Regions from separate parts of the Streptomyces sp. NPDC033216 genome, predicted to be linked through region 2. Evidence: riboswitches for the same ligand, from Rfam matches in the RefSeq annotation. Region 2 holds a riboswitch; each other region holds the start of a gene.
The links. Region 2 has a riboswitch for cyclic di-AMP ahead of ACZ5Y0_RS16030 (M23 family metallopeptidase). Riboswitches for the same ligand answer to the same signal wherever they lie in the genome.

Region 1 (7,484 bases), on a different contig from region 2:
TCGCGGTGCTCAGTCTCCAGGCGGCGGTACGGCTGGCCGACCGGCCCGGCGTCGACCTGGTGGTCGTCGGCGGACGCTCGCGCCCCGGTGAACGGTCCCTGGTGGGGCCGCTGGCGCTGCGCACCCTGGACTCCCTCGCCTTCGATCTGTTCGTGATGTCCATCGGCGGGGTGCACGCCGCCCACGGCTGGTCGGAGTTCTCGCTCGACGACGCCGCCGTGAAGCGGGTGGGGCTCGGCCAGGCGGACCGCACGGTCGCGGTGGCCGACGCCACGAAGCTGGGGGTCCGCGCCTTCGACCAGGTCGCCCCGCTCGACGCCGTCCACACCTTCGTCACCGACACCGCCGCCGCCGACCCCGACACCCACCCCGCGGGACCGGAGACTCTCCGGGCTCTGCGCGAGGCCGGCGTCGAGACGCTGCTGGTCTGAGGGATCGATCGGTCCAACACCAGGAAGGCGGCGACCGCCCGCCGGTGACCTGGGCGCGCCCCGTGCGGGTCGTCGGCCCAGGACGCCAGTCCGCCCACCGAGCCGAGGAGCCGGCCGTGTCCCACCCGTCCCTGATGATCCTCGTCGCCGGCCCGTACCGTTCGGGTACCGGCGACGACCCCGCCAAGCTCGCCGCGAACGTACGGGCCATGAACGAGACGGCCCTCGCCCTGTTCCGCGCCGGGCACCTGCCGGTCACCGGTGAGGCCCTGGCGCTGCCCCTGCTGGAGACGGCGGGCAGCACCGGACCCGGCGACCCGCTGTTCGAGGAACTCTTCCACCCCGTCGCCGAACGCCTCCTCGACCGCTGCGACGCCGTCCTGCGGATCGGCGGCCCCTCACAGGGCGCCGACCGCATGGTGGACCGGGCCCACGCGCGCGGCCAGGACGTCTACGCGGACCTGACCGACGTACCGGCCGCCGGCGGCGCCCGATGACCGCCCCGGCCGGCCGTCCCGGCATCGACGTCCCCGATCCCCGCGGCCGTACCGGACTCGACCGCCAGGGCCGCGACCTGACGGGCAACGCGCGGGTGCGCGTCGTCGACGTCGAGGTGCTCGCCTGCGACTGGTCCGTGCTGCGCCGCACCACCTTCGACTACCGGCACGGCGACGGCCACTGGAGCCGCGAGCGCCGCGAGACCTACGACCGTGGCGACGGCGCGACCATCCTGCTCTACGACCCCGACCGGCGTACGGTCCTGCTGACCCGTCAGTTCCGGCTGCCGGCCTACGTCAACGGCCATCCGGACGGCATGCTGCTGGAGACGGCGGCCGGGCTGCTGGACGGCGACGACCCGCGGGAGGCGATCCGCCGCGAGGCCGTGGAGGAGACCGGTCGGACCGTCCACGAGGTCGAGCACGTCTTCGACGCCTTCATGAGCCCCGGCTCGGTCACCGAACGCCTGAGCTTCTTCGCCGCGCCCTACGACGGCTCGGCACCCGGCGTGGAGAGGGCCGGCGTCGCGGCCGAGGGGGAGGACATCACGGTCGTGGAGCTGGCGTTCACCGAGGCGCTCACGCTCGTCCGCACCGGTGGCATCACCGACGCGAAGACCATCATGCTGCTCCAGTGGGCGGCCCTGGACGGGCCGTTCGGGCGCCGCCGAACACCGGGGGAGGCTTGAGCAGATCTCAGCCGGCGTTGAGTTCGGTGAACTCGGGGAGTGCGGGGAGCTCGGGGACGCCGGTCAGGGCGGCCAACGGCAGCGTGTGCTGGGTCGTCAGCACCTTGGCCCGCAGGTAGCGCACGTTGTGCGGGGTGGTGAAGACACCGGTGGGCACCCGGTCGTGGACGTCGATGCCCAGTCCGCGGAGCTGCTCGGCCTTGTCGGGGTTGTTGGACAACAGGTCCAGCCCCGTGATGTCCAGGGCGCGCAGCATCTGGGCGGCGGCGGTGTAGTCCCGCGCGTCCTCCGGCAGTCCGAGGGCGGCGTTCGCCTCGTAGGTGTCGAGGCCCTGGTCCTGGAGGGCGTACGCGTCGAGCTTGTTGTAGAGGCCGATCCCGCGGCCCTCCTGGCGCAGGTAGAGCAGGACTCCCCCGCGGTCGGCGACGCGTTCGACCGCTTCGCGCAGCTGCGGTCCGCAGTCGCAGCGGGCGGAGCCGAAGACGTCGCCGGTCAGGCACTCCGAATGCAGCCGTACGAGGGGGACCGGGCCGGGTTCGCCGAGGACGACGGCGACATGCTCCTGGCCGTCGGCGAGTCCGTGGAAGGTGACGAGTTCGGCGTCCGCCGCGTACCCGTCGTGGAAGCGCAGCGGTACCCGGACGCGGGCACGCACGGTGGCGGCGGGAGTGTCGAGCATGCGGGTTCTCCGGGTCCGGTGGGCGGTGCGCACTTTGGCCGCTCCTCTGCTTCCGCACGGCTTCTGCCGCACGACTGGTCTGCTTCAGATTTGAAGCAGATTGACGGTCGTGAACCTACCTCATGCTTCAACTTTGAAGCAATGCGATCGTGTGGCGGCTCACGGCGCTGCCGTGGGCTCGCTCACGGGGTCCCGGAGGTCCCGGAGGTCCCGGAGGTCCCGGAGGTCCCGGAGGTCCCAGGGGTCCCGGAACAGGGCGAGGAGCGCCTGCGCCACGGCAGATCCTCCGGTGCCGCCTCGCCGCCGTCTCCCTGGAGGCCCCGCGCGACCTGAGTGAAGATCTCCTCCAGCTGCCCCACCTGCTCGGGCGTGAGCCGGTCGAACAGCAGGCTGCGTACGGTCTCGACATGGCCGGGCGCCGCGTTCTCCAGGATCACCACGCCCTCGTCCGTCAGGACCGCTACGCTCCCGCGCTTGTCCCGGTGGCAGTCCTCGCGCCGCACCAGCCCGTCCTTCTCGAGCCGCGTCACGGCGTACGTCAACCTGCTGCGGGTGACCTTCAGGCGCTCGGCGAGGTCGGTCATGCGCAGCCGCCGCTCCGGGGCCTCGGAGAGACTGGCGAGGATGGAGTAGTAGGCGTGGGGCATGCCCGCCTCCTGCTGGAGCTGCCGGTCGATCGCGTCCTCCAGGAGCAGGTATCCGGCGACGTACGCGCGCCAGGCGCGCTGCTCCTCGGGGGTGAGCCAGCGGGTTGTCATGCGCCCAGTGTAGGTTTGTTTAAAACTTGAACCAAGCTGATCGCCGTTCCCCCCGTTCCCCGGCCCCTGACCCCGGCCCCTGACCCCGACCCCGGCCCCTGACCCCGATTCCCGATCCCGGAGAGAACCGCGCCGATGCCGTACCCGTACGTCCTGCTGTCCGCCGCCGTCTCCCTCGACGGCTATCTCGACGACACCGGTCCCGACCGGCTGCTGCTGTCCGGCCCGGCCGACTTCGACCGGGTCGACGAGGTGCGCGCATCCGTCGACGCCATCCTGGTCGGGGCCGGCACGATCCGCGCCGACAACCCGCGCCTGCTGGTCAACTCGCCCGCCCGCCGGGCCGCCCGGGTCGCCGCCGGCAAGCCGGAGTACCCCCTCAAGGTGGCGGTCAGCGGGACCGGCGAGCTGGACCCGGCGGCGCGGTTCTGGCACACCGGCGGTGACAAGGTGCTCTACACGACGGACGCCGGCGCGGACAGCGCCCGCGACCTCGGCCCGACGACCGACGTCGTGGCGCTGGGCGCCGGCCTCGACTGGCGCCGACTCCTGGAACACCTCCACCACGTACGGGGCGTGCGGCGCCTCATGGTCGAGGGCGGCGGCACCGTCCACACGCAGCTCCTCCAGGAGGGTCTCGCCGACGAACTCCAGCTCGTCCAGGCCCCGCTGTTCGTGGGTGACCCGGACGCGCCCCGGCTCTTCGGACCCGGTGGTTATCAGGGTGGACGCCTGCGGCTGGTCGGGACGCGGCGCATCGGGGACGTGGTCCTCACGTCGTACGAGCCCACCGCACCCGGCACCGGTCCGCTCCCGGTCGCCGCCGACCGGCACTGGCTGGCCCTCGCCTGCGAGCTGGCCGCAGCCTGCCCGCCGTCGCGGACCGCGTTCAGCGTCGGCGCGGTCGTGGTGGCGGGCGACGGCACGGAGCTGGCGCGCGGCCACTCCCGAGAGGCGGGCGACCCCGTCGTCCACGCCGAGGAGGCGGCCCTCGCCAAGATCGACGCCGCCGACCCCCGGCTGGCCGGCGCGACCGTCTACAGCAGCCTGGAACCCTGCGCCCGACGCGCCTCACGGCCGGCCCCGTGCGCCCGGCTCATCCTCGACGCGGGCGTGCGCCGGGTGGTGACGGCCTGGCGCGAGCCGGACACCTTCGTCACCGACGCCGACGGGAGCGGCCTGCTGGCCGCCGCGGGAGCGGACGTCGTCGTACTTCCGGAGTACGAGCAGCAGGCGAAGGCGCCGAACGGTCATCTGCTCCGACGGACCCCCTGATCGCCCCCCAGGTCCGACCGTGGTTCTGGGCGTCCCCCGCATGGCGTAGACTGGTGTCACACCGACGCGGGGTGGAGCAGCTCGGTAGCTCGCTGGGCTCATAACCCAGAGGTCGCAGGTTCAAATCCTGTCCCCGCTACTCAAGGCCGAAGGCCGGAATCCTGATCATGGGATTCCGGCCTTCGGTGCGTTCGGGGCCTGCCCCCTGCCAGGCCCGTCACGTTCGGTGATCGCTCGGGAGCCCTGTGCATAACATCTGAGTCACCATCAAAACCCGCGGTGACTCCTGAGGTTTCGCGACGGGCAGTCAACTCGCCCGCTTTTCACCGATCCTGGGGCCAAAGTCCAGGCCAGAAATGTTGTTGATCAAGCAGAACAGCTTGGAATCCCGTGCCCGGGTCTATTAACGTTCGATAACGCAGCGCGGTCGTCCCAGCCGGCACAAGAGTCGGCTCCGTGCGCACGCGTCGAATCCCGCAAGGGAACCGGGGAACCACCAACTTGGGGTGAATCGCGCCTAAGCCGCCGTACAGTCACGGCCGGTATACGCGCGTAGGAGACCTTCCTGCTCCGAACCCGTCAGCTAACCCGGTAGGCGACGGAAGGAAAGGAGTACGCCCGCGTGGCGTCCAACCGGCCTGCCCCAGAAGCCCCCACCGTGCCCAGCCAGCAGACCTTCGGCTACGGCGCCTACCGCAGCGATGAGGGCCCCTGGGAGGAATGGAACCCGACAGCGGACTCCATTCGCCCGGTGCGCGGCAAGCACCGCGTCGCCAAGCAGCGCGGCGGCCTCGCCCGCAGCTCCACCGTTCTCGGCGTCGGTGTCATAGCCGCCGTCGGCGGCGCGGGCATGGCCAGCGCCAACACCGGCAAGTCGCCGGTCTCCATCTCCATGCCGGACCTGCCCTCAGTGGGTTCCCTCATCTCGGACGACGACACCTCCGAGGAGGCGGCGCCCGCGCTCAGCACCTTCGGTGCCGAGACCGTCGCCGTCGACAGCGCGGCCGACGCCGGTGAGGCGCTGCGCAACCGGATCATGGCGCAGGCCGAGTCCCAGCAGACCCAGGTCGAGACCAAGGCGCAGGAGGCAGCCGAGGCCGCCGCGGCCAAGGCCGCCGCGGACGCCGCCGCCAAGGCCGAGAAGGAGGCCAAGGCCAAGGCCGAAGCCGCCAAGAAGAAGGCCGCCGAGGAAGCGGCGAAGAAGGCGGAGGCCGAGCGCCTCGCCAAGCTGGCCAAGCAGTACACGCTGCCGACCTCCTCGTACACGATCACCTCGACCTTCGGTCAGGCCGGCGCCTACTGGTCCTCCGGTTACCACACCGGCCTCGACTTCGCCGCACCCACCGGCACGCTCATCAAGGCCGTCCACGGCGGCACCATCACCTCCGCCGGCTACGACGGCTCGTACGGGTACAAGACCGTTCTCACCCTCGACGACGGCACCGAGGTGTGGTTCGCCCACCAGTCCTCCATCAGCGTCAGCGTCGGCCAGAAGGTCGCCACCGGCGACATCATCGGCCGCGTCGGCGCCACGGGCAACGTCACCGGCGCCCACCTCCACCTCGAGGTCCACCCGGGCGGCGGCGGCACCGGAATCGACCCGGCCGCGTGGCTGCGCGACAAGGGGCTCAGCCTCTGAGATCTCCCCGGGGGGACCGTGACCGGACCCCCCGAGGTCTTCCGGGAAGTGTCACGGGGGTCGGTGAGGTCTACGCCCGGATGTTTCCCGGATGTTCGTGGACCCTGGCCGGAGCCGCCCCGTGGGCGCCTCCGGCCAGGGCGTTGTCATCACGGCCCGCACCGCTCAGGACTGGTGCGGGCTGGACTGGATGTGCTGGACGTACGGGTACGGCGAGGCGTACGGGGTGTACGCGGCCTGCGGGTGGGGCCAGGTCTGTCCGGGGTACCCGTAGTAGCCGGTCGGGGGGTGCGTCACCCCCATCGGGTACCCGAGCCCTGGCCCGCCGTACACCCCGTGGACCGGCCGAGGCGCGGGCGCGGCCAGCCGGGACGCGTGCTCCAGCGCCGGCCGGGCCACCTCCTTGCGCCGCCACAACTCGTTCAGCAACTCCCGTTCCCGTGCGACGAAGTCGGCGCCGCCCCGTCCCTGGCGCCCGCGGTGCCGCAGGAACGCCAGAGACGTGGCGTAGGCCTCGTACTGCGCCACCTCCCGAGCCGCGGGCCTGCCCAGGTGCCGTCGGGCGTACTGCCGGGCCAGCCTGCGTGCCCGCATCGAGCCGAGGGCGTACGGCTCGGCCGGGCTGAGCCAGCCGGCGGCCGTGTAGGCGGGCAACTCGTCGCGCACGGTGCCCAGCTCCCGCTGGCGCGTCCACACCACCAGCCAGGTCAGCACCCCGAACGCGGGCACCATGAACGCCCCGTACACCGCGAAGAAGCCCCAGTCGCCGAAGGTCGCCGAGCCGTTCCACAGGGCGTGCATGAGCATCGCGAGCAGCAGGCCGCACAACGGGAGCACCACGCGCCGCACCCGCTGGTGCTCCCCGGACAGCGCGGCGACGCCGAAGCCTAGGCCGGTCAGGACCGTGAACAGGGGATGCGCGAACGGCGACATGACGACGCGCACGAAGAAGGTCGCGACGGTGACGGAGGCGATACCGCCGCCCCCGGTGAGCTGGTCGGTGCCGAAGGCGTTGCCGAGGTAGAGGATGTTCTCGGTGAACGCGAACCCGGTGGCGGTCGTCCCGGCGATCACCACCCCGTCGACGATCCCGGTGAAGTCCCGTCTGCGGAACAGGAACACGAGGAGGACGGCCGCCGCCTTGGCGGACTCCTCGACGACGGGCGCGATCACCGTGGCACCCAGGGTGTCGGCGTGGGCCGGGTCGGCCGTCGCCGTCGCTATCCAGCGCACCGCGAAGCTGTTGGCGACGATCGCTATCAGCGCCGCCGCGCACGCGCCCCAGGAGAAGGAGAAGACCAGATTCCGCCAGGGGCCCGGTTCCACCCGGTCCAGCCAGCGGAAGGCGGCCATGAGAAGCGGCACGGGAAGTATCGCGAGCCCCAGTCCGACCAGGAACCCCTCCGTGCCCGTCTGCTCACGGACGAGGGCGAGGATCACCAGCCCCGACAGGGCGAGCAGCGTGATCAGCGCGCCGTAACGGACCCACTTGTGCTGCCACCAGTGCGCGTGCCGC
Region 2 (7,484 bases):
AGGGCAGTTCGGTGACGACTAGGCCCTTGCGGCGGGCCGTCACGGTCTCCACCGACACCGTGGCGCGGATCTTGAACGTGCCGCGGCCCGTCTCGTAGGCGTCCCTGATCCCGGAGAGGCCGACGATCCGGCCGCCGGTGGGCAGGTCCGGGCCCGGGACGTGCTTCATCAGCGTGTCCAGATCCGCGTTCGGGAACCGGATCAGGTGGCGGGCAGCCGAGACGACCTCGCCCAGGTTGTGCGGCGGCATGTTCGTGGCCATGCCGACCGCGATGCCCGAGGCACCGTTGACCAGCAGGTTCGGGAAGGCGGCGGGCAGCGCCACCGGCTCCCGCTCCTGGCCGTCGTAGTTCGGGGTGAAGTCGACCGTGTCCTCGTCGATGGACTCGGTCATCAGGCTCGTAGCCGCGGCCTGCCGGCACTCGGTGTACCTCATGGCGGCCGGCGGGTCGTCGTTGCCCAGCGAGCCGAAGTTGCCGTGGCCGTCGACCAGGGGCAGGCGCATGGAGAACGGCTGGGCCATGCGCACCAGGGCGTCGTAGATCGACGCGTCGCCGTGCGGGTGCAGCTTGCCCATGACCTCGCCGACCACCCGCGCGCACTTCACGTATCCGCGGTCGGGGCGCAGGCCCATCTCGTTCATCTGGTAGACGATGCGGCGGTGGACGGGCTTGAGGCCGTCACGGGCGTCCGGCAGGGCGCGGGAGTAGATGACCGAGTACGCGTACTCGAGGAAGGAGCCCTGCATCTCGTCGACGACGTCGATGTCGAGGATCCGCTCCTCGTACGAGTCGTCGGGCGGCGGGGTCTTCGTGCTGCGGCGGGCCATCGCTGCCGGCTCCTCCTGTTTCCTGGTCGCTCGCCTGCGGGGCGCTCACGTCGGTGTGGGCACGCGCCCTTCGGCTCACTCTTGCTGAGGCGTGTGACGGGATCTACGCGGACCATTGTGGACCGTGACACTGACAGTGCGTCCCAGGGCCCGGGCGTCGGCGACCGGACCGGCCGGAGAGGCACCTCGTCCACGGCTGCCCGCAGGCTACGCGATCTCGCTCTCGGCGTACGCCGCCCGGGAACTTCGCCGCCGCTCCGCACGCTTGCATACAGTGGCAGGACCGGCAGGAAAAGCGCGGTTTCGACGACCGCGTCCGCGATCGGAAGGACGTACATGCCCATGGGTCACACGGCCACAGCCCAGGCAGGCTCCGGGGGCCTGACAGCGAGCGAGCACCGCCTGGCCAACGGCCTGCGCGTGGTGCTCTCCGAGGACCACCTGACCCCCGTCGCAGCGGTGTGTCTCTGGTACGACGTCGGCTCGCGCCACGAAGTCAAGGGCCGTACCGGCCTTGCTCACCTTTTCGAGCACCTGATGTTCCAGGGCTCCGCCCAGGTCGAGGGCAACGGTCACTTCGAGCTGGTCCAGGGCGCGGGCGGCTCGCTCAACGGCACGACCAGCTTCGAGCGCACCAACTACTTCGAGACCATGCCCACCCACCAGCTGGAGCTGGCCCTCTGGCTGGAGGCGGACCGCATGGGATCGCTGCTGGCCGCCCTGGACGACGAGTCGATGGAGAACCAGCGCGACGTCGTCAAGAACGAACGCCGCCAGCGCTACGACAACGTCCCCTACGGCACGGCGTTCGAGAAGCTGACCGCTCTCGCCTACCCCGAGGGCCACCCGTACCACCACACGCCGATCGGCTCGATGGCCGACCTGGACGCCGCGACGCTGGAGGACGCGCGCGCGTTCTTCCGCACGTACTACGCGCCCAACAACGCTGTCCTGTCGGTGGTCGGCGACATCGACCCGGAGCAGACGCTCGCCTGGATCGAGAAGTACTTCGGCTCCATCCCCGCCCACGACGGCAAGCCCCAGCCCCGTGACGGCTCCCTGCCCGACGTCATCGGCGAGCAGCTGCGCGAGGTCGTCGAGGAGGAGGTCCCGGCCCGTGCCCTGATGGCCGCCTACCGCCTGCCGCAGGACGGCACACGCGCGTGCGACGCGGTCGACCTGGCGCTCACCGTGCTCGGCGGCGGCGAGTCCTCCCGCCTCTACAACCGCCTGGTCCGCCGCGACCGTACGGCGGTGGCGGCCGGCTTCGGCCTGCTGCGCCTGGCCGGCGCGCCCTCCCTGGGCTGGCTGGACGTCAAGACGTCCGGTGACGTCGAGGTGCCCGTCATCGAGGCGGCCATCGACGAGGAGCTGGCCCGGTTCGCCGAGGAAGGCCCCACGGACGAGGAGATGGAACGCGCCCAGGCCCAGTTGGAGCGCGAGTGGCTGGACCGTCTCGGCACGGTCGCCGGCCGCGCCGACGAACTGTGCCGGTACGCCGTCCTGTTCGGTGACCCGCAGCTCGCCCTGACCGCGGTCCAGCGAGTACTGGACGTCACCGCGGAGGAGGTCAAGGAGGTCGCCAAGGCCCGCCTGCGCCCCGACAACCGCGCCGTACTGGTCTACGAGCCCACCGAGCCCACCGAGAACACCGCCGACGAGGACGAGAACGAGGAGGCGGCCCAGTGACCGAGCTCGCCGCGATGGACTTCCACCCCCAGCCCCGCGCGGGCGAAGCCAGGCCCTGGGCGTTCCCGGCACCCGCGCGCGGCATGCTCGACAACGGCCTGACCGTCCTGCACTGTCACCGCCCCGGCCAGCAGGTAGTCGCCGTCGAGGTCATTCTCGACGCGCCCCTGGACGCCGAGCCGGCCGGTCTCGACGGCGTCGCCACGATCATGGCGCGGGCCTTCTCCGAGGGCACCGACAAGCACTCCGCCGAGGAGTTCGCCGCCGAGCTGGAGCGCTGCGGCGCCACCCTCGACGCGCACGCCGACCACCCCGGCGTCCGCCTCAGCCTGGAGGTCCCGGCCTCCCGCCTGGCCAAGGCCCTCGGCCTCGTCGCGGATGCCCTGCGGGCGCCGGCGTTCGCCGACAGCGAGGTCGAGCGCCTCGTCCGCAACCGCCTGGACGAGATCCCGCACGAGCTGGCCAACCCCTCCCGGCGCGCCGCCAAGGAACTCTCCAAGGAACTGTTCCCGGCGACCGCGCGCATGTCGCGGCCGCGCCAGGGCACCGCGGAGACAGTCGAGAAGATCGACTCCGCCGCCGTACGCGCCTTCTACGAGAAGCACGTCCGTCCCGCCACGGCCACCGCCGTCGTCGTCGGCGACCTCACCGGGCTCGACCTCGACGCGCTCCTCGGCGAGACCCTCGGCGCCTGGACGGGCTCCACGGCCCAGCCGAGTCCGGTGCCGCCGGTGACCGCCGACGACACCGGACGGGTCGTCATCGTGGACCGCCCCGGCGCCGTCCAGACGCAACTGCTGATCGGCCGCATCGGCGCCGACCGGCACGCGCGCGTGTGGCCCGCGCAGGTGCTCGGCACGTACTGCCTCGGCGGCACTCTCACCTCCCGGCTGGACCGCGTCCTGCGCGAGGAGAAGGGCTACACCTACGGCGTGCGCGCCTTCGGCCAGGTCCTCAGGTCCGCGCCGGACGGTTCGGGCGCCGCGATGCTCGCCATCAGCGGCTCCGTCGACACCCCCAACACCGGTCCCGCCCTGGAGGACCTGTGGAAGGTGCTGCGCACCCTCGCCGAGGGCGGCCTGACCGACGCCGAACGTGACGTCGCCGTGCAGAACCTCGTCGGTGTGGCACCCCTGAAGTACGAGACGGCCGCCGCCGTCGCGGGCACGCTCGCCGACCAGGTCGAGCAGCATCTGCCGGACGACTACCAGGCGACGCTGTACCAGCAGCTCGCCGCGACCGGCACCGTCGAGGCCACCGCGGCGGTCGTGAGCGCCTTCCCGGTGGACCGCCTGGTGACGGTCCTGGTCGGCGACGCGGCCGCGATCAAGGCGCCGGTCGAGGCCCTCGGCATCGGTGAGGTGAAGGTCGTCCCCGCCGAGTAGCAAGGCGAAGGGGGAACGCGAAGCGGGATCGCCGAGTAGGAACGCGATGTGGCGACGCGGAGCGGCAACCGCGACGCCACGCGCGCGCAGGGAGCCCTGGTTGACGGATGTGTCACCAGGGCTCCCTGATGTCCGATTTGAGAGAGAGGCTGCCTGTCTGCCCTGTGGCATGCGCTACAAAAGCCGCGTTCCGTTTGGGTATTGACGACCCCCGCGTCTACTTTCAATCGGGCTGTTCGTCAGGCAGTGCGCCGCGCCCGCGGCACCGGACAGTCATCGCCGAGTCCCCGCATGGCGCGAGCCAGGGGAGCCGGGGACCCAATGAGGCAGTCCCTGGGGTGAATCGGACGCCCGCGCGTGTGCGCGAGGGGGTCCGTAGGAGACCTTCCTGCTCCGAACCCGTCAGCTAACCCGGTAGGCGAGAGGGAAGGAAAGGACCGCTCAACTTCATGGCGTCCACTTGCGCCACCGGGAAGCACCGTCGTCCCAGCCGGATGAAGCGCACCACCGCCCGCGTGGCGGGCATCGCGGCGCTCACCACCACCGGCGTCATCGGCACCGTCGCCTCCAGCCCCGCCCTGGCCGCTGAGACCCCCGTCGAGCAGACCGGCCTCATCCCGGTCGTCGCCGTGGGCGACACCGTCGCCGAGCGCATCGACGACCAGGCCGCCGCCCAGAAGCAGGCCGCCGTGGTGGAGGCCGAGCGCAGGGAGGCCGCCGCCCGGGCCGCGGCGAAGGTCGAGGCGGAGCGCGAGGCCAGGGTCCGTGCCGCCCGCGCGGCCGAGCGCCAGCGCCTGAACACCTTCGTCTCGCCGATCAGCGGCTCCTACGTCTCCACCGGCTACCGGTCCGGCGGCTCCCTGTGGTCCTCCGGCAGCCACACCGGCATCGACTTCCACGCCTCCACCGGCACCCCCGTGCACGCGGTGGGCCTCGGCACCGTCGTCGAGGCCGGCTGGGGCGGCGCCTACGGCAACCAGGTCGTGATCCGGATGAACGACGGCACGTACACCCAGTACGGCCACCTCTCGTCCATCGGAGTCTCGGTGGGCCAGAAGGTCGCCCCGGGCCAGCAGATCGCCCTGTCCGGCGCCACCGGCAACGTCACCGGCCCGCATCTGCACTTCGAGGCCCGCACCAGCGCCGAGTACGGCTCGGACATCGATCCGGTCGCCTACCTCCGCCAGCACGGCGTGCGCATCTGACGACGTTCGGCGCAGAACGTGATCGCCCCGGCCCTCGTGGCCGGGGCTTTCGTCGTTTCACGGAACGTGCTGTCAAAAAATATCCCTGGATTCCGGCCCCCCATCGGAAATTCCCGCTGATTGCAATAGAGTCACGGAGCACACGTCAATCGTCGACGTTTCACGGTGATTAAGGCGGAGGTCGGTCATGCGTATTCCGGCGCACTCGGTGTGCACGGCCATCCGGGACGACATCGTCGCGGGTGTCTACGAGCGCGGCAGCCGCCTCACCGAAGAACTCCTCGCGCGCCGCTACGGCGTCTCGCGCGTCCCCGTCCGGGAGGCCCTGCGCACGCTGGAGGCGGAGGGCTTCGTCGTCACGCGGCGGCACGCGGGCGCGTGCGTCGCCGAACCCTCCGAGCGGGAGGCCGCCGACCTGCTGGACATGCGCATGCTCCTGGAACCGCTCGGCGCCGCCCGGGCCGCCCGACGACGCACCGAGGGGCATCTCAAGGTGCTGCGCGGCCTCGTCCGGCTGGGCCAGGAACGTGCCAGGCGGGGCAGCGGCGAGGATCTGCGCTCCCTCGGGGGCTGGTTCCACGAGACCCTCGCACAGGCCTCCGGCAGCCACGCCCTGACCTCGACGCTCACCCAACTGCGCCACAAGATTTCCTGGATGTACGTGGTGGACGCGCCGACCAGCCCCGTGGAGTCCTGGGCGGAGCACGGCGCGATCGTGGACGCCGTGGCGCGCGGCGACGGAGAGCGCGCGCGGGCCGTCACGGCGCTGCACGCCGAGCGCGCGACCTCCGCGCACCGGCTGCGCTTCTCGGGCGGTCACCGCCGGGACCGTGTGAGGACTTCGCAACACGTCGTAAACATGTCCGGCCTGCGGCATTAACACAAGGGCCGTATACAAAGAAGGCAATTCGGCGGAGGGGCGTTTCCGCTGCCCTTTTCCGACGTGCCTCCGCATTTGAGGCGGCGCGCCCTTCCCGTGTCGCTCGCGTGCTCTTCGCGGGTCCGCGCATGATTTCCGGCCCGCCTCCGAAAATGTCACCCGGTGCCGGAAACAGCGGCCGGAAACAGCGGAGCCGCGCCACCCGGAAGCGGGCGACGCGGCTCGGTACCTGCTGTGGGCGACAGTCGGCTCAGACGGTCTCGGGCAGCTCCTCGAGACCCTCGGCGACCAACTTGGCCAGCCGGTCGAGAGCGGCGTCCGCGCCCTCGGCCTCGGAGGCGAGGACGATCTCCTCGCCGCCCTGGGCGCCCAGGCCGAGGACGGCCAGCATGGAGGCCGCGTTGACGGGGTTGCCGCCCGCCTTGGCGATCGTCACCGGGACGCCTGCGGCCGTGGCGGCTCGGACGAAGATGGAGGCGGGGCGGGCGTGGAGGCCCTCGGCCCAGCCGACGTTGACGCGGCGCTCAGCCATGTGATGCTGCCCTTCACTGTTTCAGGTTGTCTAGACCAGTGTTCCACACGTGAAGCGTGGGAGGGACGGCCCGTGTGTCCCGTCCCCTACGGCCGTCGGATCGCGGCCTCGATCCGACCTCCGTCCCACCACAGACTGCCTCGCGCCGTTGTCGTACGCGAGCCGTACGCTGGGCCCCATGCAGAGCGCGTCGGACCGCCACGAGTACCCCGCCCACTGGGAGGCCGACGTGGTGCTGCGCGACGGCGGCACCGCACGCATCCGCCCCATCACCGTCGATGACGCCGAGCGCCTGGTCAGCTTCTACGAGCAGGTGTCGGACGAGTCGAAGTACTACCGCTTCTTCGCGCCCTACCCGCGACTGTCCGCGAAGGACGTCCACCGCTTCACGCACCACGACTTTGTGGACCGGGTGGGACTCGCGGCCACGGTCGGCGGCGAGTTCATCGCCACCGTACGCTATGACCGCATCGGCGCCGACGGCATGGCCGCCACCGCGCCCGCCGACGAGGCCGAGGTCGCCTTCCTCGTGCAGGACGCCCACCAGGGACGGGGCGTCGCCTCCGCCCTTCTCGAACACATCGCGGCCGTCGCGCGCGAGCGCGGCATCCGACGGTTCGCCGCCGAGGTGCTCCCCGCCAACAACAAGATGATCAAGGTGTTCACGGACGCCGGCTATACACAGAAGCGCAGCTTCGAGGACGGCGTCGTCCGCCTGGAGTTCGACCTCGAACCCACCGCACGCTCCCTGGCCGTGCAGCGTGCGCGGGAACAGCGCGCCGAGGCCCACTCCGTACGGCGGTTGCTGGCGCCCGGATCGGTCGCCGTCATCGGCGTCGGCCGTACCCCCGGCGGCGTCGGCCGAAGCGTCCTCGGCAACCTCCGGGAAGCAGGCTTCACCGGAGACCTGCACGCCGTGAACAAGGCGTTCCCCGAGGGCCTCGAAAAGCTCGACGGCGTGCCC
Region 3 (7,484 bases), on a different contig from region 2:
AGGGTGGGGAGGGCCTGGACAAGGGGAGAGTCTGGACGAGGGGAGAGCCTGGACACGGGGAGAACCTGGGTAAGGGGAGAGTCCGGGTGCGCAGGGTCGCCCCGCGGCTTCCGTCGCCAGGCCGGGCGCGGCCTCCGCCCCGATCCCGGCTACCGTCGAGGCGTGACCCACCAGCCCGCACCCGAGCCGTCCCCGCCAGCCCTGTTCACCTGGGAGTTCGCCACCGACCCCTACCCCGCCTACGCCTGGCTCCGCGAGCACGCGCCCGTGCACCGCACCCGGCTGCCCAGCGGTGTGGAGGCCTGGCTGGTCACCCGGTACGCCGATGCCAAGCAGGCCCTCGCCGACCAGCGGCTCAGCAAGAACCCGGCGCATCACGACGAGCCGGCGCACGCCAAGGGCAAGACCGGGATCCCCGGTGAGCGCAAGGCCGAGCTGATGACGCATCTGCTCAACATCGATCCGCCGGACCACACCCGGCTGCGCCGGCTCGTCAGCAAGGCGTTCACGCCCCGCCGGGTCGCCGAGTTCGCGCCCCGCGTCCAGGAGTTGACGGACGAACTCATCGACCGGTTCGCGGAGCGGGGCTCCGCCGACCTCATCCACGACTTCGCCTTCCCGCTGCCCATCCACGCCATCTGCGACCTGCTCGGCGTCCCCCGCGAGGACCAGGACGACTTCCGTGACTGGGCGGGCATGATGATCCGGCACGGCGGTGGCCCCCGCGGCGGCGTCGCACGGTCGGTGAAGAAGATGCGCGGCTATCTCCTGGACCTCATCCACCGCAAGCGCGCGGAGCTGCCCGCCGAACCGGCCCCCGGCGAGGACCTCATCTCCGGTCTGATCCGCGCCTCCGACCACGGCGAGCACCTCACCGAGAACGAGGCCGCCGCCATGGCCTTCATCCTTCTCTTCGCGGGTTTCGAGACGACCGTGAACCTGATCGGCAACGGCACCTACGCCCTCCTCACCCACCCCGACCAGCGTGCCCGCCTCCAGGACTCCCTGTTCGCGGGCGAGAGCGACCTCCTGGCGAGCGGCGTGGAGGAACTCCTGCGCTACGACGGCCCCGTGGAACTCGCCACCTGGCGGTTCGCCACCGAGCCCCTCACCGTCGGCGGGCAGGACATCGCCCCCGGCGACCCCGTCCTCGTCGTGCTGGCGGCCGCCGACCGCGACCCGGAGCGGTTCGTCGACCCGGACGTCCTCGACCTCTCCCGCCGCGACAACCAGCACCTGGGCTACGGCCACGGCATCCACTACTGCCTGGGCGCCCCCCTCGCCCGCCTGGAGGGACAGACCGCGCTGGCCACCCTCCTCACCCGGCTGCCCGATCTGCGCCTCGCCGCGGACCCAGCCGACCTGAGGTGGCGCGGCGGCCTCATCATGCGCGGACTGCGCACGCTGCCCGTGGAGTTCACCCCGCTCGTCTCCGGCGAACCCGCCGCAGCCGCGCGCTGACCGTCCGTCATGTGCCCGAGGAACGAGGCGAAGGTGACCATTCCTCGACTCTGTGATCTTCACGTGATCTGCGCGGCATGAACTTGTGACAAGTGATCGTCTGCCGATACGTTCACCTGTCAGCGCGGCGCCCTGCTTCTCCGCCGCGCAGGCACTGCTGTCTCGAGAAAGGCCCCCGCATGCTCTCCGGGAACGGTCGACACCGGCGCCCCCGCCAGGCTCCGGCCCTCCTTGTCGCGGCCGGCGTGACCGGCTCCGCGATAGCCATCCCGCTGCTGGGCGCCACCGGCGCGAGCGCGGCCGACGGCACGGTGTGGGACACGGTGGCGGAATGCGAGACCGGCGGCTCCTGGAGCGCCGCCCAGGACAACGGCGAGTACGGCGGCCTGGCGCTGAGCCAGGAGGACTGGGAGGCGTACGGCGGACTCGACTTCGCCGAGCGCCCCGACCTGGCCAGCCGCAACCAGCAGATATCCGTAGCCCAGAAGGTCCTCGCCGACCAGGGTGTCGGCGCCTGGGGCACCTGCGGGCTGACCTCCGGTCTCAGCAAGGAGAACGGCGCGGGCGACCTGGACACCGGCGTGGCGGACAACTCGTCCGACTCCTCCGTGACGTCCGGCTTGTCCGACCTGTCCAAGGGTTCGTCCGGCCCCTCGAACGCCTCGGGCTCCACGGGCGAGTCCGCCACTCCGTCGGCCGAATCCTCCACGGATGCCACGGACAAGGCGTCCCCGTCCGCTTCGTCCCCTTCCTCCGGTACGCCTGACAGCTCCTCGAAGGCCGAGACGCCCACCGGTGCGAGCACCTCGAAGGCGGACGGCGGCTCGGCCGCGACCGTTCCCGAAGTGGACGACTCGGACAAGTCGGTCCAGGCTGCGGGTTCTTGGAACCTGGTCGACACCGGCTCCCTCGCCTCCGGCCGCCACCGCGGGAGCACCGCCGAGGAGACCGTGGCGGACGGCACCACCACCGCCTCCTCCGGCCGCCATGCCGTCGGCACCTATGTCGTGCGCGAGGGCGACTCCCTCGTCTCCATCGCCGACTCCCTTGACCTCGACGGCGGATGGCGCGCGCTCTACGACGAGAACAAGGGCGCCATCGGCGCCGACCCGAACAACATCACTGCCGGTCAGACGCTCGACACAGGGGTGGAATAGGGCGGAAAAACGGGAAAAGCAGCGGGAGTTCACGTCACGCTTCGCGTCGAATGTCCGCTTTGGTGAAAGTGTGGGATGAGTCTCAGAAGACGTGATCGTCTTTGAAATTCCGCCGAGCGCGTGCCTACGGTCGAGACCGCTCGGCAACCCGAGCCCCGGCCGCCGCAACGCCGAATCCTGCCAGTGGCGGCCCGGGAACAGTCGTCGCGTAAGCGCCGTAGGCAGGAGCGGGGGACCCAAGGTAAGTGCCGTACCGGGCAGTTGACCGGAGCGGCTTGGGGTGAAGCCACACCTCCCGGGGAGCAGTGCTCCCGGGGACGAGTGGCCGGGCAACTCACACGGCCCGAACCCGACAGCTCACCTCGCAGGCGTCGGTGAGGGGATCCACCATGCTGTTTTCCGCCAAGGGCAAGCACCGTCGTCCGTCCAAGGCCACCCGCGTCGCCGCGCTCGCCGGCGTCACCGGCGTCGCCATAGCCGCCCCGCTCATGGCGGCCGGCAACGCCTCCGCCGCCACCGCCTCCGAATGGGACGCGGTCGCCCAGTGCGAGTCCGGCGGCAACTGGTCCATCAACACGGGCAACGGCTACTACGGCGGCCTTCAGTTCTCCGCCTCCACCTGGGCCGCGTACGGCGGCACGCAGTACGCCGCCACCGCCGACAAGGCCTCGAAGTCCCAGCAGATCCAGATCGCCGAGAAGGTCCTCGCGGGCCAGGGCAAGGGTGCCTGGCCGGTCTGCGGCGTGGGCCTGTCCGGCGCCGCGTACAACGGCGGCTCGTCCTCCGCCGGCTCGTCCACCGGCGGCTCCTCGTCCAGCGGCTCCTCGGAGACCACCACCCGCTCCACCGAGCAGCAGAGCGCCTCCCGCTCCGCCGAGCGTCCGGCCGCCAAGTCCCAGAAGACCGTCACCACGCCGACCGGCAAGAAGGTCAAGAAGGGCGACGGCGAGTACAAGGTCGTCGAGGGCGACACGCTCAGCTCCATCGCCCAGGCGCACGGCGTCAAGGGCGGCTGGGCCGAGCTGTTCGAGCTGAACAAGGACATCGTCCAGGACGCCGACCTCATCTACCCGGGTCAGCAGCTGCACCTGAAGTGACATCCGGCCCCCGGCCGGACCGCCGCCCCCTCACGGCCGAGGCCGCCACGCCGAACGCCTCGTGAGGTGACCCCGTCCCCACGGTCTCCCCGCTCCGGTGCGTGTTCCCCCGTACGCACCGGAGCGGGGTTTTCCTTTCGGGTCGGCCACCTTCTGTGGGCCACCCCCTTTGTTCCGGACGGAAACAATGGGTACCGTCTCCCTGTCCACGGGACGGTCGGTCGGCCGACCGACGCCCCGAGGCGGTTAGGCTCTAGTCGCAAGGCTCAGCAAGGGCTCGTCATGGCCCGCTCGTGCCCCGCACAACCAGCGTCACATCCCAAGAAGGAGATGCTCGTGCCGTCCATCGACGTCGTCGTAGCCCGGGAAATCCTGGACTCCCGAGGCAACCCCACGGTCGAGGTCGAGGTCGGCCTCGACGACGGCAGCACGGGTCGTGCCGCCGTTCCCTCCGGCGCCTCCACCGGCGCCTTCGAGGCCATCGAGCTGCGCGACGGTGACCCCAACCGCTACCAGGGCAAGGGTGTCGAGAAGGCCGTCCTGGCCGTCATCGAGCAGATCGGCCCGGAGCTGGTCGGCTACGACGCCACCGAGCAGCGCCTGATCGACCAGGCCATGTTCGACCTGGACGCCACCGACAACAAGGGCTCCCTCGGCGCCAACGCCATCCTCGGCGTCTCCCTCGCCGTCGCGCACGCCGCCTCCGAGGCCAGCGACCTCCCGCTCTTCCGGTACCTGGGCGGCCCGAACGCGCACCTGCTGCCCGTTCCGATGATGAACATCCTGAACGGCGGCTCGCACGCCGACTCCAACGTGGACATCCAGGAGTTCATGATCGCCCCGATCGGCGCGGAGTCCTTCTCCGAGGCCCTGCGCTGGGGCGCCGAGGTCTACCACACCCTCAAGAAGGTGCTGAAGACCAAGGGCCTGTCCACCGGCCTGGGCGACGAGGGCGGCTTCGCCCCGAACCTGGAGTCCAACCGCGCCGCGCTCGACCTCATCCTCGAGGCCATCAAGCAGGCCGGTTACGTCCCCGGCGAACAGATCGCGCTCGCGCTCGACGTCGCCGCGTCCGAGTTCTACAAGGACGGCAAGTACGAGTTCGAGGGCAAGTCCCGCTCGGCCGCCGAGATGACCGAGTACTACGAGGAGCTGGTCTCCGCGTACCCGCTGGTCTCCATCGAGGACCCGCTGTACGAGGACGACTGGGCCGGCTGGAAGGTCATCACCGACAAGCTGGGCGACAAGGTCCAGATCGTCGGCGACGACCTCTTCGTCACCAACCCGGAGCGCCTGGCCCGCGGCATCGAGGAGGGCTCGGCCAACGCCCTGCTCGTCAAGGTGAACCAGATCGGCTCGCTGACCGAGACCCTGGACGCCGTCGAGATGGCCCAGCGCAACGGCTTCAAGTGCATGATGTCCCACCGCTCCGGCGAGACCGAGGACGTCACCATCGCCGACCTCGCCGTCGCGGTGAACTGCGGCCAGATCAAGACCGGCGCCCCGGCCCGCTCGGACCGCGTGGCCAAGTACAACCAGCTGCTGCGCATCGAGGAGATCCTCGACGACGCCGCCGTGTACGCCGGCCGCAGCGCCTTTCCCCGCTTCAAGGGCTGAGCCGACCCGAACAGGGTCGAGCCGAACAGGGTTGAGCCGAACAGGGTTGAGCCGAACAGGGTCGAGTCGGCCCGGCTGAGCCGTTGAGGGCCCGTCCCGAGCCAGTCGTACGTACGTCCCCGTACCGGTCCCGTACCGTGTCCGGGGACGTACGCACGTGTGAGACGGGAGGCGGGGACGACATGGCCGTGAAGGACCGGGACCGTTTCTCCACCGCGACCAGGATCAAACTGCTCGGTGAGCAGACCGCCGCCAGGGTCTACCGGTCCCAGACCAGGCGTCAGGCCCGCCGCTCCCGCCTCACCGGCCGTGCGGCCCTGCTCGCGCTCGTCCTGTGCTCGCTGATCGTGGCCCTGGCCTACCCCATGCGGCAGTACGTCTCCCAGCGCGCCGAGATCGCCGATCTCCAGCGCGAGCGGGAGCAGACCCGTGAACGGGTGGAACGACTGCGCGACCTCAAGGCACGCTGGCAGGACGACGCCTACGCCGAACAGCAGATCCGGCTGCGGCTGCACTACGTGATGCCGGGGGAGACGGGCTACATCGTCATCGACCCCGACGCCGCCCAGCAGTCCCGCGCCGACCAGGGGGCCGCCGACCGCCCCTGGTACTCGAACGTCTGGGACGCCGTCGACAAGTCCGACGCCGCCGGCGACCGATGAACTGCGACCGATGAACTGACAGAGAGACTTTCGTACAGGCATGGAAACGCCCGCCCGTCACCCGGCCACCACCCCTCGAGGACAGCGCTCCGAGCTGAAGCGCTCCGAACTGCCGACCACTCCCCGCACCGAGCCCACCGACGCCGACGTCGAGGCCTTCAAGCAGCAGCTCGGACGCCCGCCGCGCGGACTGCGCGCGATCGCCCACCGCTGCCCGTGCGGCCAGCCGGACGTGGTGGAGACGGCTCCCCGCCTCCCCGACGGCACCCCCTTCCCGACGCTGTACTACCTGACGTGCCCGAAGGCCAACTCGGCGATCGGCACGCTGGAGGCGAACGGCGTGATGAAGGAGATGACGGAACGGCTCCGGACCGATCCGGAGCTGGCGGCGGCCTACCGCGCGGCGCACGAGGACTATGTGCGGCGGCGGGACGAGATCGAGGAGCTGAAGAACTTTCCCAGCGCGGGAGGGATGCCGGACCGCGTGAAGTGTCTGCACGTTCTCGTCGCCCACTCCCTGGCAGCGGGGCCGGGGGTGAACCCGCTCGGGGACGAGGCGCTCGGCATGCTGCCGCGGTGGTGGTCCAAGGGAGCGTGTGTGGTGCCGGCGGGGGAGTGAGTTCTCCCCCGCCCCTCCCCTCTCCCTGTCACCCCCGGGGGCTGCCGCCCCTGGCCCCCGCTCCGGCCTGCCCGGCCCCGCCTCGAACGCCGGACGGGGCCGATCGCCCCGCCCAGAAGGGATCGCTCATGACTCGCGTCGCCGCCGTCGACTGCGGTACGAACTCCATCCGACTGCTCGTCGCCGACGCTCACCCTGGAACGGGTGAACTGGTCGAGCTGGACCGGCGTATGACGATCGTGCGACTCGGGCAGGGGGTCGACCGGACCGGGCGGCTCGCTCCCGAGGCGCTGGAGCGGACGTTCGCCGCATGCCGGGAGTACGCGGCGGTCGTCAAGGAACACGGCGTCGAGCGGCTGCGCTTCGTGGCCACCTCCGCCTCGCGCGACGCCGAGAACCGGGACGAGTTCGTGCGCGGCGTGCTGGACATCCTGGGCGTCGAGCCCGAGGTGATCTCCGGCGACCAGGAGGCGGAGTTCTCCTTCACCGGCGCCACCAGGGAACTGACGGGCCGTGACGACCTGACGAAGCCCTATCTGGTGGTGGACATCGGCGGCGGCTCGACCGAGTTCGTCGTCGGGAACGACCGGGTGCGCGCGGCACGCTCGGTCGACGTCGGCTGCGTGCGGATGACCGAACGGCACCTGGTCGTGGGCGGGGCGGTCACCGACACGCCCACGGAGGAGCAGATCGCGGCGATGCGGGCCGACATCGAGGCGGCCCTGGACCTCGCGGAGCGCACGGTCCCGCTGCGCGAGGCGCACACGCTGGTGGGTCTGGCCGGCTCGGTCACGACGGTCTCGGCGATCGCGCAGGAACTGCCGGAGTACGACTCGCGGGCCATCCACCACTCCCGTGTGTCGCGGGACCG
Region 4 (7,484 bases), on a different contig from region 2:
CTTGGCGAAGTCCCCCTCCGCGCCCTTGGACGGCGCGGGTACGTCGGTCGCGGCGTCCGCGGCGTCCCCCTCGGTCACCTTCGCCCCCTTGGGCGGGGTGAAGTCGAAGGTGGAGGCGGCCGGCCTGGCGAAGCTGACCTGGGTGAAGCCGGCGTCGACGACGGCGGCCCCGCCGCTCGCCGGGGTCAGCGTGAACTTGAGCGGCAGCCCCGTCTTCGCGTCCACGGCCACACTGATCGCGCCGACGGTCGAACCGGACTGCTTCGGCTTGACCAGCAGCTTGTAGGCGTCGCGGCCGGCCACCTGGACGGTGCCGTCCACGGTCACGGACGTGGTGTCGTCGACGGCCTTCAGGGCTTCGTCGGTGAGGCCCTTGGGCGTGGTGGGAACGGGCTCGGCCGCATCCTCGCCCTTCTCGGCGGTGGAGTGATAGACCTCGTTGGAGGCGCTGTCGTACCCCCACACGTCCTTGCCGTCGTGGATGAGGCTGTACTCGGCGGCGTTCTCCAGGAGGGACAGTTTCTGCTTGTCCGGGCCGTCGGCGGCGACGCGCAGGGTGTGCGTGCCGGAGGCGAGTTCGGTGAGCTTGGTGGAGGGGTCGGCGGAGGACCCGCCGCCGTCGCCCCCGGTCCCCCCGGCGGCCCCGGAGAGGAGCCCGCTCTCCAGCCCGCCCAGGTCGGGCAGGCCGAGATCGGTGGTGATCTTCACCGTGCCGGACAGCTGCTGTACGTCCGACGCGGCGATCTTCTCGATGAGCTGCTGTGCGGTGATCTTCGGCAGGGCGGGATCGCCCGAGTCGGCGAGCGCCGGGACCAGCCCGATCGTCGCCGCCGCGACACCCACCACGGTGACCGGAACGATGTACCGCACGGCCTTGCGCCGCCCGACACGCCGATCGTCGGCCTCTCCGGCGTGCGTGCTGTCGTCGGATGCGTACGGTGCCATATGTGCCTTACCTCCGTCGTCGGCGGCGGCCGGTCGTCGCGCGGGTCAACGTCCCCCGCTCAAGCCGCCATTCTCACCCGAATCGGTGAGGAGTGGTGATTTCCGTGGTTCCCATCTGACCAAAGAAGCCATCCGCATACGTCAACCCGAGGACCCAACTCGACGTACGCCTGGGGTATGACGTCGGGGTGGGGGGCGTCAGGGTGGAGCGGGGGAAGGGGCTCGGGACGGGGGTGGAGATGGAGCCCTGGTGGGGCGTGGGGGACGGAGTCCCCGCAGGGGTGCGAGGGGGGATGGAGTCCCCGCAGGGGTGCGAGAGGGGATGGAGTCCCCGCAGGGGTGCGAGAGGGGATGGAGTCCCCGCAGGGGTGCGAGAGGGGATGGAGTCCCCGCAGGGGTGCGAGGGGCGATGGAGTCCCCGCAGGGGTGCGAGAGGGACGAAGTCGCTGCCGGGGGGTGGGGCGGAGCCCTAGGCGGTTCGACCCCAACGTCTCGACCGGCCGGGTCGGTCGGGCGGGGCAAGGCCCCCCGACACCTCACCCCGCCCGGTGGACCACCGCGTCGCACAGCTCCATCAGAGCCACCTTCGCGTCGCACTCCCGCAACGGCACCAACGCCGCCCGAGCCTCGTTCGCGTAGCGCACGGTGTCCCGCCGAGCCTGCTCCAGCGCGGGGTGACCCCGCAGCGCGGCCAGCGCCTCCGCGAGCCGGGCGTCGTCGCTCAGGTCGGAGTCGAGCAGCTCGCACAGCGCGATGTCCTCGGGCAGGGCCAGCCGGGCGGCCCGCTCGCGCAGCCGCAGCACCGGCAGCGTGGGGATGCCCTCACGCAGGTCCGTGCCCGGCGTCTTCCCCGACTCGTGCGAGTCCGACGCGATGTCGAGCACGTCGTCCGCGAGCTGGAAGGCGACGCCCAGCCTCTCGCCGTACTGGGTGAGCACGTCCACGACCGTGTGGTCGGCGCCCGACATCATCGCGCCGAACCGGCACGCCACCGCCACCAGCGATCCGGTCTTGCCGCCGAGCACGTCGAGGTAGTGGTCGACGGGGTCCCGTCCGTCGGTCGGCCCGGCCGTCTCCAGGATCTGTCCGGTGACGAGCCGCTCGAACGCCTCCGCCTGCACCCGCACCGCCTCGGGCCCGAGGTCGGCGAGGATGTGCGAGGCACGGGCGAACAGGAAGTCGCCGGTGAGGACGGCGACCGAGTTCCCCCAGCGGGTGTTCGCGCTGGACACGCCCCGCCGTACCTCGGCCTCGTCCATCACGTCGTCGTGGTACAGCGTGGCCAGGTGGGTCAGCTCCACCACCACGGCGGAGGGCACGATGCCGGGCGCGTACGGGTCGCCGAACTGCGCGGCGAGCATCACGAGCAGCGGCCGGAACCGCTTCCCGCCCGCCCGGACGAGGTGCTGTGCGGCCTCCGTGATGAACGGGACCTCGCTCTTCGTGGCCTCGAGCAAGCCTTCCTCGACAGCCGTCAATCCGGCCTGGACATCGGCTTCCAGAGCCTGGTCCCGCACGCTCAGCCCGAACGGCCCGACGACGGTCACGAGGGGTCTCCTGTCTGCTGGTGTCTTTTGGCGTCTACGCGGTTTGTCGATAGGTCGCTGCCCTCACTCAAGTCAGCGTATCCGGTCACGTTTCGATCACTGACAGGCCCCACGTCCCCCCGTATCGAACGTGGCTCGCCCGCGAGGTGCCCTCGGGCGGCCGGGCGACATCGGATCATGCCCGGTATGTTGCTGATCAGCCGATATGAGTATTCGGGCAGGAGGGAAGTCGGACCGGCGACTCCGTCCGGTCACTCACGTCAGCCGTCCGGCCGGAGCCGTCGGGCCCATCCGCCCCGCTGACCTCACGGGGGCCACGCACATGCGCATCCGTTCGTCCTTCCCCTACGAGACGGCCCACGAGGACTTCCGCATCCGTCTGCCCGACGGCACCCTGCTGTACGCCCGTGTGTGGCGACCCCTGACGGACGAGCCCGTGCCGGCGCTCCTGGAGTACGCCCCGGACCGGCTCTCCGACCGCACCGCGGTCCGCGACCGGCAGCGCCATCCCTGGTACGCGGGCCATGGCTACGCCTCCGTACGCGTGGACGCGCGCGGCCACGGCAACAGCGAGGGCGTACCGGACGCGCCGGCCGACGCCGCACCCCCACCGGCGGGACCGTCCGACACCGCACCCCCGGCGACGGGACCCTCCGCCCGAACGACGGGTGCGGCGGCAACGGCGGGGGCGGCGGACGGGGCCACGGCCGACGGCCCGGAGGCCGACGCGCTCGCCGTGGTCGCGTGGCTGGCGGCACAGCCGTGGTGCGACGGCACGGTGGGCATGTTCGGCATCGGCGGGGGCGGTGTCCAGGCCCTCCGGGTGGCGGCCCTCGCACCCGAGCCGCTCAGGGCGGTCGTCGCCGTCTGCTGTGCGGACGGCCACCACGACGACGGCGTGCGACGCCCGAACGGTTCCGCCGGTTCCGCCCTCCCTGCCGACCCGCCGCACACCGAGGCGGCGGAGGCCCGGCTTGCCGTCCTCTGCCTGCCGCCGGACCCCGAGCACGTCGGCGACGCCTGGCGGGAGATGTGGCTCCGGCGCCTGGAGGGGGTCGAGCCGTCCGCCCCCACCCGGCCGGTCCCGCGCGCCGTCGACGGCGATGTCCGCGACGCGCCGGGGACCGGCGTGCCCGTCCTGGCGGTGGGCGGCTGGTACGACCCGTACCCCGACGCGGTCCTCGGGGTGGTCGAGCACCTCCCGCCCGACCGGGTGCGCGGCCTGGTCGGGCCGTGGCCGCACCGGTACCCCGACCACGTCCCGCACCCCGGCCCCGCGATCGGCTTCCTCCAGGAGACCCTGCGCTGGTGGGACCACTGGCTGAAGGGCAGGGACACCGGCGTCCTGTCCGACCCGCTCCTGCGCGCGTACGTCCGCGGCGCCCACCCGTCGGCCGCGGCGGACGGCGGCCCACCCGGCCGTTGGATCGGCGAGCCGGCCTGGCCCTCCCCTCGCGCGAGCGTCCTGAGGTACGCCCTCCGGGGCGCCCCGGTCCTGGTGCGCTCCCTCCTGCACACGGGCGTGGACGCCGGCCGTCTTCTCCCCCGTGGCGACGACGGCGATCTCCCGCCGGACCAGCGCGAGGAGGACGGGCGCTCGGTCTGTTTCGAGTTTCCGGTGGGTGAGGAGACCTGGGTGCTGGGCGAACCCCGGGTGCGGCTGCGGCTGACGTGCGAGGCGCCGCACGCCCAGGTGGTCGCGAGGATCTGCGACGTGGCACCGGACGGCTCCGCCACCCTCGTGGCACGCGGCGTCCTGGAACTCCGGGGCACACACACCGCGGGCGGGGAGGTCACCCTCGCCCTGACCCCCACCGGCCACGCCTTCCCAGCCGGCCACCGCGTCCGTCTGGCCCTCTCCTCCGCCTACTGGCCGTGGGTCTGGCCCGGACCGGAGTCGGCGGCGGGATTCACCGTGGATCCGGCGGGCAGCGCGCTGGAGCTGCCGGTGCGGGTCCGGGAGGCGGATGCCGGCCCCTCCTTCGAGGAGCCCGAGCAGGCGCCGCCGCTCGGAGTGAGCTTCCCCGTCACGCTCGACGAGCCGCGTCCCGAGCGGCGCGTGGTGCGGGACGCGGCCGGGGGCGCGTGGCAGCTGGAGGTCGCCCCGCCGGACGCCGGCACCCGCGTGTACCCCGACGGCCTGGAGTACACGGAGGAGGGGCTGACGACGTACACGATCGCCGAGCGCGAGCCCCTGTCGGCCCAGGTCCGCTGTGACCGGACGATCCGGCTGCGCCGCCCGGAGCGGGGCTGGGACACGAGCGTGCGCACCCGCTCCGAGGTCACCTGCGACGAGAGCGACTTCGTCGCCACCGACGAGGTGGTGTGCACGGAGGGCGGCGAGGTGGTGTTCCACCGACCTGGCACAGGCACATCCCACGCACGCCCCTTTAAAAGAGACTTGGGGTCCAATGCCCGTTTTACCCTTCTTGTGGACGCTGGTGAGTTGGCTCACGTCGCCCCCACGCGGGCAACCTGGACCGGAAGTTGTGATTCCGCTTTGCCCATCGGCAAGTTGACGTCCGGCGCACGAAAAGGATCAAGAAGGATCAAACCTCTGATCAAGGTCAATAGGGGCCATCTGTGAATCCGGCACTTGTTCCGGACATGCGCTCTCGCATACGTTCCCGGCCTGTCGGGCAGACGCCTAATCCTGCCGCCGCCCGGCACCCCATCGACCGACACTCACGCACGGCAGGAGCGGGGGACCCAGGTAAGTCGCCGAGCCGTACGTCACGCACGTACCGGACCGGCTCGGGGTGAAGTCGCGTCGCCGTACCCCTACGGCGGCCGGCCGGGCACTTTCCAGCCCGAACCCGACAGCTCACCTCGCAGGCGCCGGAGAGGAACGTTTCGTCATGCCTGCTGCCGTCCAGCACCGCCGCACCCGCCTTGCCCGCACCCTCGCCGTCGCCGCCACCGGCGCCGCCGTGCTGACCCTTCCGCTCATCGGCTCGACGAGCGCCTCCGCGGCCACCACGGCCTCGGCCACCACGGCCGCCACCACCTCGGCCGGGTACGCCAACAACCTGGACGGCTGGATCCGCGAATCCCTCGCGATCATGGCCGAGAAGGGCATTCCGGGCACGTACAACGGCATCTACCGAAATGTCATGCGTGAGTCCTCGGGCAACCCGAACGCCATCAATCTCTGGGACTCCAACGCGGCCGCGGGCATCCCGTCCAAGGGCCTGCTCCAGGTCATCGACCCCACCTTCGCCGCGTACCACGTGGCCGGCACCGCCTACGACCCGTACGACCCGGTCGCCAACATCACCGCCGCCTGCAACTACGCGGCGCACCGGTACGGCTCGATCGACAACGTCTTCGGCGCCTACTGACAGACAGCCGCCCCGCCCCTGGAGGGCCAAGGAACCAGAGGACCTCAGGGGCACCAGGGGAACTCAACAAAACCCAGTGAACGAGGAAAACTCAGCAAAACCCGGGGGAACTAGGGGAACAGTCTCTCGAGGACGACGGCCACGCCGTCGTCCTCGTTCGACGTCGTGACCTCGTCGGCCACCGCCTTGAGTTCGGGATGGGCGTTGGCCATCGCGACACCGCGCGCCGCCCAGTCGAACATCGGGATGTCGTTGGGCATGTCGCCGAAGGCGATCGTGTCCTCGGGCCGCAGCCCGAGGTGCTCGGCGGCCAGGGCCAGTCCGGTCGCCTTCGTGACTCCGCAGGGCTGGAGCTCCACCGTGCCCGGCCCGGACATCGTGACGCCGGCCAGCGAGCCGACCACCGAACGGGCCGTCGCCGCCAACTCGTCGTCGGACAGGGTGGGATGACGCAGCAGCACCTTGCTGATCGGCTCGCACCACAGGTCCTCGCGCGCTCCGACGCGCAGGGCCGGCAGCGTGGGGTGCGGCATCAGATAGCCCGGTTCGATCAGCGTGAGCCCGTCGACGCCGTCCTGGTCGACGGCCGCGTACACCTCGCCCACCTCCGCCTCGATCTTGCCGAGCGCCGTCTCGGCCAGGTCCCGGTCCAGGGTGACCGACCACAGCAGACGGTCCGCTCCGACGTCGTACAGTTGCGCGCCCTGTCCGCACACCGCGAGCCCCCGGCCGCGCAGGATCTCCAGCAGCGGCCGTACGCGAGGGGCCGGCCGGCCGGTCACCACGAGGTGGCGGGCGCCCGCGGCCGCCACCCTCGCGAGCGCGTCGAGCGACCGGTCGGAGAAGGTGTCGTCGCCGCGCAGCAGCGTTCCGTCCAGGTCGGTGGCGACGAGGGAGTACGCGCAGCGCGCGGCATATGCGGAGGGTGCGGCCATGATCAGAGAATACGGACCCCGACGGCCCCCGACTCGCTTCCCGTTCGGCGCCCGCTCCTTCCCCTTCCGCACCGTTCACACGAGAAACGGTTTTCTACCGCAACGCCGGGTACAGGGACGTTGAAGGCCTATGCACCGGTTGGCAACAACATGGTCCGCTACCTACCGCCCGTAGTGCCTGGGGCGGTACCGTCCAGACAGTCCAGGGGGGACTTGATCGGGGGGTCAGGTTGAGCAGCGGACGTATTCGTGTGCTGAAGCCGGAGGATCTCGGCGAGGGGGAACGGGAGCGGTGGCGCGCGCTGCGCGCCGCGTCGACGGCTCCGCGCAACCCGTTCATGGAACCGGAGTTCACCGACGCCGTGGGCCGGGTGCGGCCCCGTGCGCGCGTCGCGGTGGTGTACGAGGGGCGCGAGCCGGTCGGCTTCCTGCCCCACGAGCGCGGCCGGCTGGGTCAGGGCCGCGCCCTCGCGTACGGCGTCTCGGACTCCCAGGGAGCCGTCCTCGGCCGGGGTCTCGGTCTGAACGCGGAGGAACTCCTGCGGGCCTGCGCCCTGTCGAGCTTCGCCTTCGACAATCTGGAGGCGGACCAGGAGCTGCTCGTCCCGCACGCGGCGGCCGAGTACACGTCCTACGTCATCGACGTGGAAAAGGGCTACGAAACGTACGAGTCCGTCCTGCGCGCGCAGTCGCCGAAATTCGTGAAGACGACGCTC

Region 1: linked by a shared signal. The riboswitch ahead of ACZ5Y0_RS30565 (M23 family metallopeptidase) and the one ahead of ACZ5Y0_RS16030 (M23 family metallopeptidase) in region 2 are both predicted to bind cyclic di-AMP.
Region 3: linked by a shared signal. The riboswitch ahead of ACZ5Y0_RS13505 (transglycosylase family protein) and the one ahead of ACZ5Y0_RS16030 (M23 family metallopeptidase) in region 2 are both predicted to bind cyclic di-AMP.
Region 4: linked by a shared signal. The riboswitch ahead of ACZ5Y0_RS28965 (transglycosylase SLT domain-containing protein) and the one ahead of ACZ5Y0_RS16030 (M23 family metallopeptidase) in region 2 are both predicted to bind cyclic di-AMP.

The regions. Positions count from the first base shown of each region.
Region 1 is NZ_JBVIQK010000023.1:74,584-82,067, forward strand. Features, by position in the region: gene ACZ5Y0_RS30530 (DeoR/GlpR family DNA-binding transcription regulator) at 1-431, shown strand, start outside; gene ACZ5Y0_RS30535 (DUF4406 domain-containing protein) at 566-928, shown strand; gene ACZ5Y0_RS30540 (NUDIX domain-containing protein) at 925-1,617, shown strand; gene ACZ5Y0_RS30545 (GTP cyclohydrolase II) at 1,625-2,296, opposite strand; gene ACZ5Y0_RS30550 (MarR family winged helix-turn-helix transcriptional regulator) at 2,479-3,054, opposite strand; gene ACZ5Y0_RS30555 (dihydrofolate reductase family protein) at 3,190-4,329, shown strand; tRNA gene ACZ5Y0_RS30560 (tRNA-Met) at 4,395-4,468, shown strand; cyclic di-AMP (ydaO/yuaA leader) riboswitch at 4,785-4,942, shown strand; gene ACZ5Y0_RS30565 (M23 family metallopeptidase) at 4,952-5,968, shown strand; gene ACZ5Y0_RS30570 (PrsW family intramembrane metalloprotease) at 6,134-7,484, opposite strand, start outside.
Region 2 is NZ_JBVIQK010000007.1:116,799-124,282, forward strand. Features, by position in the region: gene ACZ5Y0_RS16015 (DNA gyrase/topoisomerase IV subunit A) at 1-829, opposite strand, end outside; gene ACZ5Y0_RS16020 (M16 family metallopeptidase) at 1,166-2,518, shown strand; gene ACZ5Y0_RS16025 (M16 family metallopeptidase) at 2,515-3,903, shown strand; cyclic di-AMP (ydaO/yuaA leader) riboswitch at 4,171-4,339, shown strand; gene ACZ5Y0_RS16030 (M23 family metallopeptidase) at 4,353-5,108, shown strand; gene ACZ5Y0_RS16035 (GntR family transcriptional regulator) at 5,296-5,988, shown strand; gene ACZ5Y0_RS16040 (HPr family phosphocarrier protein) at 6,239-6,520, opposite strand; gene ACZ5Y0_RS16045 (bifunctional acetate--CoA ligase family protein/GNAT family N-acetyltransferase) at 6,699-7,484, shown strand, end outside.
Region 3 is NZ_JBVIQK010000005.1:403,553-411,036, forward strand. Features, by position in the region: gene ACZ5Y0_RS13495 (cytochrome P450 family protein) at 163-1,461, shown strand; gene ACZ5Y0_RS13500 (transglycosylase family protein) at 1,641-2,618, shown strand; cyclic di-AMP (ydaO/yuaA leader) riboswitch at 2,822-3,004, shown strand; gene ACZ5Y0_RS13505 (transglycosylase family protein) at 3,008-3,715, shown strand; gene eno (phosphopyruvate hydratase) at 4,046-5,332, shown strand; gene ACZ5Y0_RS13515 (FtsB family cell division protein) at 5,515-5,994, shown strand; gene ACZ5Y0_RS13520 (DUF501 domain-containing protein) at 6,035-6,613, shown strand; gene ACZ5Y0_RS13525 (Ppx/GppA phosphatase family protein) at 6,742-7,484, shown strand, end outside.
Region 4 is NZ_JBVIQK010000020.1:107,978-115,461, reverse strand. Features, by position in the region: gene ACZ5Y0_RS28980 (LolA family protein) at 1-945, opposite strand, end outside; gene ACZ5Y0_RS28975 (polyprenyl synthetase family protein) at 1,482-2,492, opposite strand; gene ACZ5Y0_RS28970 (CocE/NonD family hydrolase) at 2,815-5,079, shown strand; cyclic di-AMP (ydaO/yuaA leader) riboswitch at 5,165-5,345, shown strand; gene ACZ5Y0_RS28965 (transglycosylase SLT domain-containing protein) at 5,351-5,833, shown strand; gene ACZ5Y0_RS28960 (HAD family hydrolase) at 5,944-6,768, opposite strand; gene ACZ5Y0_RS28955 (GNAT family N-acetyltransferase) at 7,014-7,484, shown strand, end outside.